One region of the Desulfosporosinus sp. BICA1-9 genome, then DNA from elsewhere that is predicted to be linked to it. Evidence: riboswitches for the same ligand, from Rfam matches in the RefSeq annotation. Region 1 holds a riboswitch; each other region holds the start of a gene.
The links. A riboswitch is a leader RNA that binds a small molecule or an ion and turns the genes downstream of it on or off. The one in region 1 is predicted to bind cyclic di-AMP.
Positions count from the first base shown of each region.

Region 2: linked by a shared signal. The riboswitch ahead of JL57_RS23400 (NlpC/P60 family protein) and the one ahead of eam (glutamate 2,3-aminomutase) in region 1 are both predicted to bind cyclic di-AMP.
Region 3: linked by a shared signal. The riboswitch ahead of JL57_RS07560 (C40 family peptidase) and the one ahead of eam (glutamate 2,3-aminomutase) in region 1 are both predicted to bind cyclic di-AMP.
Region 4: linked by a shared signal. The riboswitch ahead of JL57_RS20425 (YopX family protein) and the one ahead of eam (glutamate 2,3-aminomutase) in region 1 are both predicted to bind cyclic di-AMP.

Region 1 covers NZ_JUEE01000182.1:51,586-54,719, forward strand. The annotation lists gene acpS (holo-ACP synthase) at 75-431, opposite strand; gene JL57_RS23070 (TrkA C-terminal domain-containing protein) at 447-1,049, opposite strand; cyclic di-AMP (ydaO/yuaA leader) riboswitch at 1,189-1,316, shown strand; gene eam (glutamate 2,3-aminomutase) at 1,456-2,703, shown strand; gene JL57_RS23080 (TIGR01212 family radical SAM protein) at 2,976-3,134, opposite strand, start outside.
Region 2 covers NZ_JUEE01000188.1:20,178-23,311, reverse strand. The annotation lists gene JL57_RS23405 (DUF401 family protein) at 1-167, shown strand, start outside; gene JL57_RS23400 (NlpC/P60 family protein) at 601-2,004, opposite strand; cyclic di-AMP (ydaO/yuaA leader) riboswitch at 2,007-2,143, opposite strand; gene JL57_RS23395 (prohibitin family protein) at 2,291-3,127, opposite strand.
Region 3 covers NZ_JUEE01000057.1:17,373-20,506, reverse strand. The annotation lists gene JL57_RS07570 (ACT domain-containing protein) at 1-195, shown strand, start outside; gene JL57_RS07565 (PFL family protein) at 244-1,611, shown strand; cyclic di-AMP (ydaO/yuaA leader) riboswitch at 1,863-2,005, shown strand; gene JL57_RS07560 (C40 family peptidase) at 2,054-2,806, shown strand; gene uvrC (excinuclease ABC subunit UvrC) at 3,060-3,134, opposite strand, start outside.
Region 4 covers NZ_JUEE01000162.1:143-3,276, forward strand. The annotation lists partial or broken gene JL57_RS20405 (hypothetical protein) at 1-196, shown strand, start outside; partial or broken gene JL57_RS20410 (sensor histidine kinase) at 247-516, opposite strand; gene JL57_RS20415 (hypothetical protein) at 832-1,362, shown strand; cyclic di-AMP (ydaO/yuaA leader) riboswitch at 1,503-1,640, shown strand; gene JL57_RS20425 (YopX family protein) at 1,847-2,209, shown strand; gene JL57_RS20430 (response regulator transcription factor) at 2,334-3,044, shown strand; gene JL57_RS20435 (HAMP domain-containing sensor histidine kinase) at 3,041-3,134, shown strand, end outside.

The sequences.
Region 1 (3,134 bases):
GTTCTCTCTCAATTTAAGACTTCACTTGTACTTCTTATGCTGTAGGGATCCATGAATTGCCCCTAGCTTTTCGTTCAGCTTAAAATCGCAAAGGCCATCGCTTGGGTTCGATTATGGGTCAAGCTTACCCTTACTTGGGACCCGCCCCTGGCTCTGACTTGATTCATAGCTCTAGAACTGAGATAGACCAGAGGCTCTCCGCTTAAATCATTCAAGATTTCTATATCGTGCCAAGATAAGCCGCTAAGCCCTGTCCCTAAGGTCTTTAGAATAGCCTCTTTGCCAGCAAAACGAGCAGCATAACTCTGGATGCCTTTTCCCAGTAAGTTCTCACGCTCTTGGATTGTGAAAAGACGCTCAAACAATTTAGGTTGCCTCTTATAGGCCTGAACGACTCGTTCTATTTCAATAATATCAATACCTGGATACATCGTGCCTACTCCAAATCATAGAATTAACTTTAATTTTTGCTGACCCTCAGCTGAGCCAGCTACCAGTAAGACATCTTCTCCCCGAAGGACAAACCCTGTCTCCGGTGAAAACTGCTCAAGGCCGTCTCGAACCACCGCTACAATGGTGGTTCCTGTACGCTCCCGGATTTTCAATTCTTTCAAGGTCTTGCCAATGGCCGGTGAGCTTTTTCCGATTTCTACTTCTCCGATATCCATCCAACGAGACATTAAACGATCTGAATAACCTAAAAACTTGTTCAGATGACTTTCAATCTTTAAGTCATTTTCACGCCTTTGATCCATCAGCTTTTTCAAATCTTCTACAAAGACCTGAATTTCTCCTTTTTGATCAAAGGATTTAACAAATTTTTCAGCCATAGCTTTCGATGTTACCGTAATTCCTACGCCTTGACTGACCATCACCACACCGACATTTTGCAAAACGGCGATGGCCCGACGAATGGTTTCTGGAGATACATTATACCGCCCTGCTAAAGTAGAACGGCCATGTATCCTTACTCCCTCATGGTACTCCCCCATCATAATGGCGTGGGCTATGTCAATGGCGATTTCTTGATAACGTGCATGGTCCAATATGTTCAACCCCTTATCGTACTTCCTGGTTCGAATTTCCAATGAATTTCATTCTATTATAACATAGCCAACATCAGCTGACATCATGCTATTGACGGGTAACAACTTATATGCTATTATTAGGTTGTTAGTAAAAAAATGTTATATTAAACTGCTGAATTTCCCAAAGGGAAAACGGGGGAACCATTCTTGGGGTGAATCGCTAAACGCGTAGAGCATGTTTCAGCTCGAACCCGACAGCTAACCTCGTAGGCGTTGAAGCACGTTTAACGTGATATTCTGCGTTATTACCGTTGGGAGCCGTTATATATAATCGGTTCTTTTTTGTTTGAAAAAAGAACCCAACTGTTATCCCCCCAGGCCAAACTAAGGAACCCATTCGGAAATCTAATTTCAAGGAGGGATATAAATGTCCGTTCAACTACAAAACCGTCCAGATGCCTTTCGTCAATACGCACTGAAGCGAGCAGAAGAGCTTAAACAAATGATTACCCCATATTTAACCCAATCGGAGAGTATTCCGACTGGATCCGTTTGTTCAGAAATGTTCGAAACTCGTCGAGCAAAGATTCTAAGCTATTTCGGCGCAACGCCTGAAGACTGGGAAAACTGGCATTGGCAAATGACCCACAGAATATCAGATTCCCATGTCCTAGATTCGTTACTACCCTTAACAGCTGAGCAACGCATTGAACTTGAACGTGTTGGGAAAACCTTTCGCTGGGCTGTATCTCCTTATTATCTGAGTTTAATGGATGATACTGATCCCTTTGATCCTATTCGGCTACAAGGATTACCCACCCAGGCAGAACTTTTTGATAATTTTGGTGAAGAAGATCCCATGGGAGAGGCAATTACATCCCCTGCTGCCAGCATAACACGACGTTACCCAGATCGTTTAATCATCAACGTCACTAACATGTGTGCTATGTACTGCCGACATTGTCAACGCAGACGAAATATTGGGGAAACAGATACCCATTCTCCGCGCCATCAGCTTAAAGAGGCACTGGACTACATTCGGGCAAACCCTGAAATCCGCGATGTCTTAGTGACGGGAGGAGATGCCTTACTACTTAGTGATCTAACCTTAGATTGGCTTCTCGGAGAACTCCACGCTATCCCCCACGTAGAAATCAAGCGCCTTGGGACGCGGGCTCCAGTCACCCTACCCATGCGCATTACGGATGAATTATGCACAGTCCTGGCAAAATACCCTCCTATCTACATTAATACTCAGTTCAACCACCCCAAAGAAGTCACAAAAGACGCTAAAGATGCGGCCGATAAACTGATTGCAGCCGGTGTGGTCCTGGGGAATCAGGCGGTTTTACTCAAAGGTATCAATCATCAGCCAGAGGTTATGAAAAAACTTAATCATGAATTGCTGAAAATCAGGGTTCGCCCCTACTATATCTTCCATGCTAAAAATGTCAAAGGAACCCGCCATTTCGTTCCCAGAATCCAAGACGGAATTGCAGTTATGGAACAGTTACGTGGCCATACCTCCGGACTTGCTGTGCCAACATATATTATTAATGCCCCTAAAGGTGGAGGCAAAACACCCATTTCTCCTCAATACCTTGTGTCCCTCGATGAAAACAAAGCTGTTTTGCGTACTTGGGAAGGAAAGCACATCCAGTATGAGACGCCATAATTAGTAGAAAACGCACTCTTGAAAGGAGCTGTGCAACATGACAGAACGTCTTAATAATGACCAAATAACTCAACGGATTATGGATACAAATTCAGATCTGAAACGATATTTGAACTTAGCTCCCAGCTTCAATATAACCCCATCCACCCCTAAACCTTCGAGCAGCTCTAAAGCATTTGGTTCCCACCAACCTTTGCCCTTACGGCCTCCTCTGAGGCCATAATCTCATGTACTCTCCTCTTTCTGGCGATCTTTCGAGATCGCTATTTTTTTTATACCTGCCTTTTTCCTTGCCATGAATCTCGCCGTTCTAACTCAGCATCGATAGCATTGAGAACCTCCCATTTTTTACGGCTCCACAGAGGTCCAATCAGATCATCGGGTGGGCCGTCTCCCGTAAGGCGATGAATAACCATCTCTGGTGGTAGAAT
Region 2 (3,134 bases), on a different contig from region 1:
CCACCGCGTACATCATGGGTATCGCCGGAGCGATGCTCTCGCCGGCGCATCTTTGCCTAATTGTAACGGGGGAATACTTCAAAGGAGACATCTTTAAGTCGCTACGCCCTGTACTGCTTCTCGAAGGCATCATCCTTATGATTGTTATGGTAACTTACTTTGTATAAAAGGGCATACTGATAGAAGAATGACAAAGGAAGCTGCGCTAATCATTAGATGATGCATCTCAAGCTCTTTTGGAACTTGACAATACTACGTTAATTCCATTCATGCTCATCGAAACGGATTATAAGAGAAATAGGAAATAGGTCTGAAATAAAGAGACAATGGTGCCATCTAGCATCATTTCCTTAGGATATCCTGTCGAAACTATACAAGCTACGGACCGATACGATGAAACCTGTATTCATCGAGAAATTTGGTGAAACTGCCATCCGAATGTGATTTAGGGTGTTCAAAAGCCCTCTTGGGCCGTAATAATTCACGGTACAGAGGGCTTTATCTTTATATTGCTATACTTTTGGGGCGAGCATTTGAAAAAAACGCTTAACACTAATACCGGTTACCACGTGGTAACCGGTATTAGTACATATTCAATCTCTAATATCTGCGTGCCCCGAGGTAACGGGAGGCGTAAAAGCTATCACTAAGGCTTGATACTTTTACATTACTATTAGGGTTACTGGCATGAACAAAACGTCCTCCTCCGGTATAAATGCCCACATGTGATGCACCCTTAGCATAGGTTGTAAAGAATACTAAATCACCGGGCACAAGACCATCTCTGCCCACTGCAGTTCCTGAAGCGAATTGGCTGAACGATGTACGAGGGAGGGATATCCCAGCACCTGCCAAGACATACTTGGTAAAACCTGAACAGTCAAAGCCACTGCGTGTTGTTCCGCCAAAAACATAGGGCGTCCCTTGCAAACTAAGGGCGAAATCTACGATGCTTGAAGAACCACCGCTTCCACGAGAAGCTGCGTAAGCGACAGTGACAGGCCGACTATTGGGGCCTTTAGCGATTACTTGATTGACAGGAGCTTGAATGACTTTTTCATCGACTACCTGCTTAGTAACGTCAATCCCATTCTTTTGCACATAAGAATATGTAACTAATTTTGAGCCATTACTACCTTGAGTAATGACTTTTGTTTTGCCGTATCCTAAACTGTTATCAGATTTTGTTACGACATCATAGGGGATTGTCTCTGGACCCGAATAGGTTCCCTGACTCACGACAGTAAGATAGGGTGTTGAATCCACAAGCTTAATAATTTGGCCGGGTTGCAACTTTGTATCTTTAGTTGCTCCTGGATTACCGGCTAATACTTCATCTGTCAACATATTATTTTTGCGCGCAATAAGCCACCAAGAATCGTTGGCTAGGACAGTATAATCCTTTGTCCTTATTTTACCATCAACTAACTTCTTAAAAGCTTGATCAACTTGGATCATTTGATCTGGTTGGACCTCTGTCTCTTCGACATGAACCTCTTCGGCAAAACTAACCGAAGTGACCTTATTTTCCTCACTGGGTTTAACATAATAGGATTCATAGTCTTTAAGAACTTTATCGGAATCTTCTTTGCTGGGTAAAACTGCAATTACAGAACCATCTGCTTCTAACTTATAACCATCAAGATAAAATCCCAATTTATCTTCCAATGTCTGTTCGCTTAAAGCAGAGTCATCATAGGCTGTTCGATTTACCCTAACCTTTTCATAGGTAATTTGGTCATGGGTTTTGGCAATCAGCCCGAAGGGCTTGCCATGTTCTTCTAGAATCGTTTCAACCAGATTATTACCCGTATTAACATCACGAACTAAGCCAATCTCTTGACCGTTAATCATTACGACAGCCGCAGAAGTCGTTGTCGAAAGATAATTGGTCAGTCCTCCAGTTAGGATAATTGTAATTGCTAGACCACCGATGACTTTCGGTGATTTCCATGATATTTTTTGGAGAGTGTTACGGAAAGATTGTTTGAAATCGAGTTGCATTGTTTTTCACCTTTCATAGCTTACGAGGTTAGTTGACGGATTCGGGCAAGAAGGTGTAAGCCCGACGCGTATAATGCGCGTTTCACCCCATAAAAATATCCCCCGCTCTAGATGAATCTAGATTCAGCCTTATTTTTCCTTTTTACGGCACATCATAAATTATTCGACGAAATATGCAAATGTCCTTTAAATAATTTTATGTAAAACTTGGTAAAATAGTTCATCTTACACTAAAAAAACCCCCACTTCTTGTAAGTGGGAGTTTCATTTGATGGGGTGAATGAGTTCACTGGGCGCCATTGACATTGATAAAAGGAACAGCGCCACCAGTAACATTTGGAAGTTTACCATCCCATTTTTCAATGGCTTTAATTTGAGCTTCAATTTCTCTTAGCTTAACAAGTTCCGGGGTGACTTCTTGTTTTTGGAGACGTAACGATTCAGCTTCAGCTTTAGCTTGCTCGATTTTCTGTTTAGCCTCAATTTCGATTCTCTGAAGATCAAGATTGGCTTTTAAAGCTCGCTGCTCAGCAATTTGTTTTTGCTCGATTGCGTTATTGAACTCCTCACTGAATTTGAATTCTGTAATGTTAATTTCATCAAGAATCATATAATAAGTGGATAATTTTGACGACAGTGTCTCTTTGATCTTGGAACTAACTTCTGAACGTTTTGAGATCAGCTCCTCAGCAGTGTATTGGGCAGTAACCGCTTTTACTGCTTCGCCGATGGCGGGATCTACAATTCGATCTCCATAGGATAAACCTACACTTTGATACAGCTTATTCGCTGCACTGGGCTCAAGGTGAAAGTTAACTGCGACAGTTGTGGTAACGATTTGTAGGTCTTTTGAAGCGGCCGTTTGATCGGATTGAGATTTTTGGACTCGTACATCAACATGGATCACGTCTTGAATGAAGGGGATCTTAAAATGAATCCCTTCAGTTAAAACGATCGGGCTCACTGCCCCTAATTGAAGAACGATGCCTCTTTGACCTGCATTCACGATGACAAAGGCATTTAGCCCCAAGAAAATAAGGACTAGAAGCACTAGGCCAGATGTGATAAGGCTTTTACTCATTTTAGGTTTTGGAATCATATTGACAACCTTTGAAGAATCCAGTTGGGTG
Region 3 (3,134 bases), on a different contig from region 1:
TATCGTGTCAATATTTTAGATATTAGCCAAACCATCGTGAATGGATATTTCACGATGATCATGGTTGTAGATCTAGAACCAGCCACCTTGGAACTTGTCGCCCTAGCACGTACACTAGATCAAGAGGGAAACGATAAAGGCTTACAAGTGAAGGTGCAACACGAAGATATTTTTACGTTCATGCATCGAATCTAACTCAAGAGACTCTAAGTTACTTTAGATATGGGATAGTGGAGGGAAATCATGACAATCACGTTTGCACGAGAGGAAATCCAACAAACGATTAAAATGATCCATGAAGAGAATCTGGATATTCGAACTATTACGATGGGAATCAGTCTTCTGGATTGTGGTTCAGAAGAAATTAGCCGGATGGAAACTAAGGTATATGATAAGATTACAAAATATGCTGGAAAATTAGTGGCAGTAGGTGAGCAAATTTCTGCACGGTATGGGATTCCTATTATTAATAAACGTGTATCTGTCACACCGATAGCGATCGCGGCTGCCCACTTAAATACCGAAGAGATGGTAAGGATCGCTAAAGCATTAGATCGAGCCGCACGCGAGTCGGGGATTAATTTTATTGGAGGCTTTTCTGCGCTGGTTCAAAAAGGCTTCACTGCAGGAGATTTGGCACTGATAGATGCCATACCTCAAGCACTTAGTGAAACAGAATTTGTTTGCTCATCAGTCAATATTGGAACCACTAAAGCTGGGATTAACATGGATGCCGTGTTGAAAATGGGTAATGTGATTCTGAAATGTGCTCAACTTACGGCGGACAAAGATGGTCTTGCTGCCGCAAAATTAGTGGTGTTTTGTAATGCTCCTGAGGATAATCCTTTCATGGCAGGGGCTTTCCATGGTGTAGGAGAACCAGAAAGTGTTATTAATGTAGGTGTAAGTGGCCCTGGTGTTGTGGCTAAGGTAGTTAAAGAATTCCCAGAAGCGGATTTCGGTGAATTATCCAATTTAATTAAACAAACAGCCTTTAAAATCACTCGCATGGGAGAGTTGATAGGCCGGGCTGCTTCAAAGATCTTAAATGTTCCCTTTGGAATTGTCGATCTTTCTCTGGCACCGACCCCTGCAATTGGAGACAGCGTTGCAGAAATTCTTGAAAACATGGGTCTTGAACGCTGCGGAACTCATGGAACAACGGCAGCCTTGGCATTGCTTAATGATGCGGTTAAAAAAGGTGGAGCAATGGCTTCGTCACACGTGGGTGGGTTAAGTGGTGCGTTTATCCCTGTCTCAGAGGATGCGGGAATGGTCGAAGCAGTTGAAGTAGGGGCCTTGACTCTTGATAAGTTGGAAGCGATGACCTGTGTCTGTTCAGTCGGTCTAGATATGATAGCCCTACCAGGAGATGTAACTGCAGAGACCATTGCGGCCATCATTGCGGATGAGGCAGCAATTGGGATGATTAATAAAAAAACGACTGCAGTACGTTTGATTCCTGCGATAGGCAAAAAGGCAGGGGATCGAGTAGAATTTGGAGGATTGCTCGGTGGGGCACCTGTAATGGCTATCCATCCCTTTTCATCAAGCATGTTTGTCAACCGTGGAGGTCGTATTCCTGCACCGATCATTAGCCTTACCAATTAAAATAAGTCTCTCAAACAGACAGGGTTTCTCAACCGAGAGCCCCTGTCTGTTTTGGCGAGGTAAATAATGGATTGTATGGCTTGCTGTATTTGGGATACACTGTAGTCGTTAGATCAGCTTTTCGCCATCACGCCGCTCTATACTCGAAGATACTTGTTCGAGTATAGAGATTAGCCAATTTCCTATTGGACAGGTAGATATTTCCTTTAGATTCGTGCAGGAATCTTTAGGTTTGTCTCGAATAGTATATTTTATAGTAAAAGCTGAATCCAGTTGTATGACATTGGAGCGGGGGATTATCATTGGGGTGAATCACGTGGCTCTTTCACGTGTAGGGCTAACACCTACTGCCCGAATCCGTCAACTAACCTCGTAAGCTAAGAAGGGTGGATATAACTTGTTGGTTTCCTCATCTACGTTTAGGTGGTTAGGAAGCGTTACTTTGGCTGGCTTGCTTTTAGCAAGTAGTATTCCTGCATTGGCTACAACAGAAATTAAAACGACAACTATAGATCCCTCGAAGCCCTTGCTTGTAACTTCTGCTTCGACGTCCATAATAAAAGGGACCTATACTCAAGTCGTACGCAAGCAAATGCAATGGATTGCTAGTCCTGTGAAAGTTGCTGCTGAGGAAGTAGTTGCTTCTGAATCAGTTAAATCAGTTCCCGCTCCTAGTGCTTCAGTCACAGTTGCCCAAAAATTAACGGAGCCTAGAAAACCAGAGCAACCAGAGCAAGCAGTGCAAGTGGTTGCTGCTCAAGCTCCGAAATCCTCTAATAACAAGCCCGAACCCGTTCAGATTGCAGCTGCCCCAAAACAACAGGTTTCTCGATCTGTGAGTTCTAATCTTGTTGATAATGCACTAAGCCTACAAGGCGTTCCCTATGTCTTTGGAGGTTCAAGCACTAAAGGGTTTGATTGTTCGGGATATACGCAGTATGTTTTTAAGGGCTCAGGAAGTTCATTGCCAAGAAGTTCCTATGATCAATTTAATGAAGGCTCATCTCTGCAACGCGAGAATCTTCAATCGGGTGATTTAGTGTTTTTCACCACCTACGCTAAGGGTCCTTCCCATGTGGGTATTTACATTGGCGGTGGAAGTTTTGTCCATGCGTCTAATAGTGGTGTGACTACGACAAGCCTTAGTGATAGTTATTATGCAGGTCGTTATCTAGGTGCACGTCGTGTGAACTAGAAGCAACTACTTAATCAAAAAACAACAGGAACTTTACGTTCTTGTTGTTTTTTGTTCGTTGAGCTCTAGTCAAACGAATTCTTGTGATTATAATCGAGGTAACCAAGGAATGGGCTGATATTTCGCACATTCTCCACCTGGTTTAACATTTGGAAAAAGAGGATTTTGAATAAAGGAATCCGTCACAGAACATTGATGAGTTCTCTTGCAGTAACATTTCCGGCATTGTTCAACTCGATAATTTAGAATCATCTTAGGAGTCTTCCTTTCGAAAATAGTCATAGATAAGAGTGGCAGCATTCAGTGGTAATCCTGCAGCTTTAAGCTC
Region 4 (3,134 bases), on a different contig from region 1:
GCAAAACATGCCGATAAATACTCAGATGCAAAATATGCCTATGAACACTCAAATGAATGACCAGATGAATAGTTCCCAACACACGCAAGGAATGACTGGAACGAATAAACCGAACAAACCGAACAATTCTAACGCTTCTCAACAGCCAGCCCAAAAATCAAGCGGCAACAATATGATGGGATCCATGGGAAGATAAGTCCTAAGAAGTGGCATAAATGGAAAAAGAAAAGTAGTGGCTGAGGAAATCTAATCCTCAACCACTACTTTTATCTCTATAGGAAGCTGGACGATGAATTCAGTCTCTTGTCCGACTTTACTCTGTACGCCGATCGTGCCTTGATGGAGGTCCGTAATCTGGCGGACCAGCGCCAGACCAATTCCGGTTCCCCCTGTCTCACGGGTCCGAGATTTGTCAGCACGGTAAAAACGCTCGAATATTAAAGGCAGGTCGTCTTCTGAGATGACTATACCTGTGTTTCTAATCTTAATTACGGCAAAATCCGGTGTTTTTGTAAGCATCGGCTATTACTTCGGAAACCGTTGGCATTCTTATGCCTTCAAATGTCTGTCTCTGGGATGATCTTTGTCTTGTAACATTTATTCACATTTTCGCAAAACAATTTCATAGTTTGGTAAATGCCATTTAATATGCCTCCAGTATAATTGGCTTCGAGAGGAGGAGTAGTTCAAATCTCCAGGGAGGAGGCGATAATCTATGCAAATTCTATAAAATGATTTAATGTTAGAAATTTACGAAGGTAGAATTGTGTTTTCTTGCGCTGAAACAACGAGAGTGTTCCTAAATCTTATTAAGCCAAGGAGGAAAGATTTATGTTTATAACAAAAGATAAATTAGCAAAGATTGCCTTAGGTTCTATGATGACATCAGTTATGACTTTCGCGACATTAATGCCTGTCAGTGCTCATGAATTACAGCCCAATGCAGACAGGAATGCCAGTATGTCCATGCAAAGGGGAGTTCAGGAGGGCCTATTACCCTTATCCAACTTAGGTATTCTGGATAAAGCTGCAGCGCAGATTATCCCCCTGATGGGTGGACAAGTCGCCATATCTGACGGCGATGAACAAGTGGCAAACAGCGAAACTGCTACTACCACAACGGACCATGGCCAGGTGATAAATTGCGGAACTACCACTCCAGTGGACGAAGAGGAAGCGGTAGAAAATGAAACCGCTGCGCCAGTGGAGGAAGAGGAAGCGGTAGAAAATGAAGCTGCTGCTCCTACGGACGAAGGACAAACGGTGAATAGAATGTACGCTAAGCTCCTCACCTCTTACGATAAATTGCTGAGCATTTACGACCATCTGTTAAGTATTTTTGGAACAGCTTTCACCCACTAATCGGATTACCATAATAACGATCTACCAATTCTTAACACCTAGCTAGCACAGGAAGTATATTCCTAGTGCCAAAGGGTTGACATATTCTTAACTAACAACTTATAATAATGATAGAGGTTGTCAGTCGTTCCGACTAAATAGTTAAAGACGCGCTGAGTTCAGCACAAGTGGAAACGGGGGACCCATCATTTTGGGGTGAATCCGGCTTTTGCCGGTAGGGCTGTCTCTTTAGCCCGAATCTGTCAGCTAACTTCGGAAGCGCTTCCCAGAGAGAAAAAATCTTCTGTAAAGGGTCCTACGTCTAGTTCAACGTGGGACCCTTTACGCATTATTGAGAGAAGGACAAACTATAAACCTCCGGAACGGTCTAGTGACGACTTACCAACCTCGCCTGACTCTTTTGAGATGAACCCCTTAAACGTCAATTATCCTTTCGTACAACTAATTGGAGATATTATGGAAGTTACAAAGGAGGTAACAAAAATTGAAGGAAATTAAATTTAGAGTTTGGGACAAGGTTAGGCAGAAAATATTTAAGCCACAAGCTATAACATTTGATACACAAACTCTGGTTCCATTTGCCGTAAGTGTGCCCGGTCGTTCGTGGGAACCAGCCGGAAAATTTGAATTGCTACAGTGGACCGGTTTGCATGATGCCAATGGAACTGATGTCTATGAAGGTGATTTTATTAAAATTTCATCTGCAATTTACAAAGTGATTTGGAATAAATCAACAGCGAGTTTCGACCTTGTTGAACCAGGAAGCTCTTTAAATCGAAATATCAGTGATGTTGGGATTGGTGATATAGTAGGAAATCAGTATCAAAATGCTGATCTCCTCCGGTAATAGCTCCGTGATAGTAAATGCCAATATAACCAGAATTATAGGCAATTAGTACAATTCAGAGGAAAGATCGGTACCATCCCATCAAATACATAGATGGAAAAGGATACCGCTGAGGGAGGGAGAAATGGCGTATTGTGGTAAAGTTTTGATAGTTGACGACGACCAAAACGTATTGGAACTGGTCACGTTATATGGTGAAAGGGAAGGTTTTAAAGTCATCGGGGTAAGCAACGGTGACTTGGTTCTAGCCGCATTCGATCGGGAAAATCCTGATGTGGTAATACTGGATATCATGCTTCCGGGTCAGGACGGGCTTACTCTATGTCGCAATTTAAGGGCGGTACGCATGGTTCCCATAATCATGCTTACAGCCAAGGGAGAGGAAGCAGATCGTGTTTTAGGACTGGAAATGGGAGCCGATGACTACGTTTCCAAACCTTTCAGTCCCCGGGAACTGGTAGCCAGAATCAAAGCGCTACTGCGCCGTACCCAACCTGTGGATGCAGCGACGAATTGGAAATTGAAATATCCCGGGCTGGAAATCTTCGCCGATTCCAGGACAGTTTTGATTGATAGTCAAGAAATAGAAGTCACTCCCAGAGAATACGATTTGCTCTATTACCTGGCCCAGAATCCTCGCCGGGTTTTCAGCAGAGAGGAGCTGCTGGCGGCTGTCTGGGGATATGATTTCTTCGGTGATGAGCGTACGATAGATGTCCACATTCGCAGGCTGAGGACCAAGCTGGCACCTTTGCCGTTTGAATACTTGACAACTGTATGGGGTGTGGGATACCAATTTACACCTCCTGCCAAAGGGGGAGAGACCACGCCGTGAATACTTATCTACAGCAGGGCAGGGAAAAACTTCAGTTGGTAATCCGTGCCCTACGTCGGTTCTGGCTTATTAGTAAACGCTTACTACAGG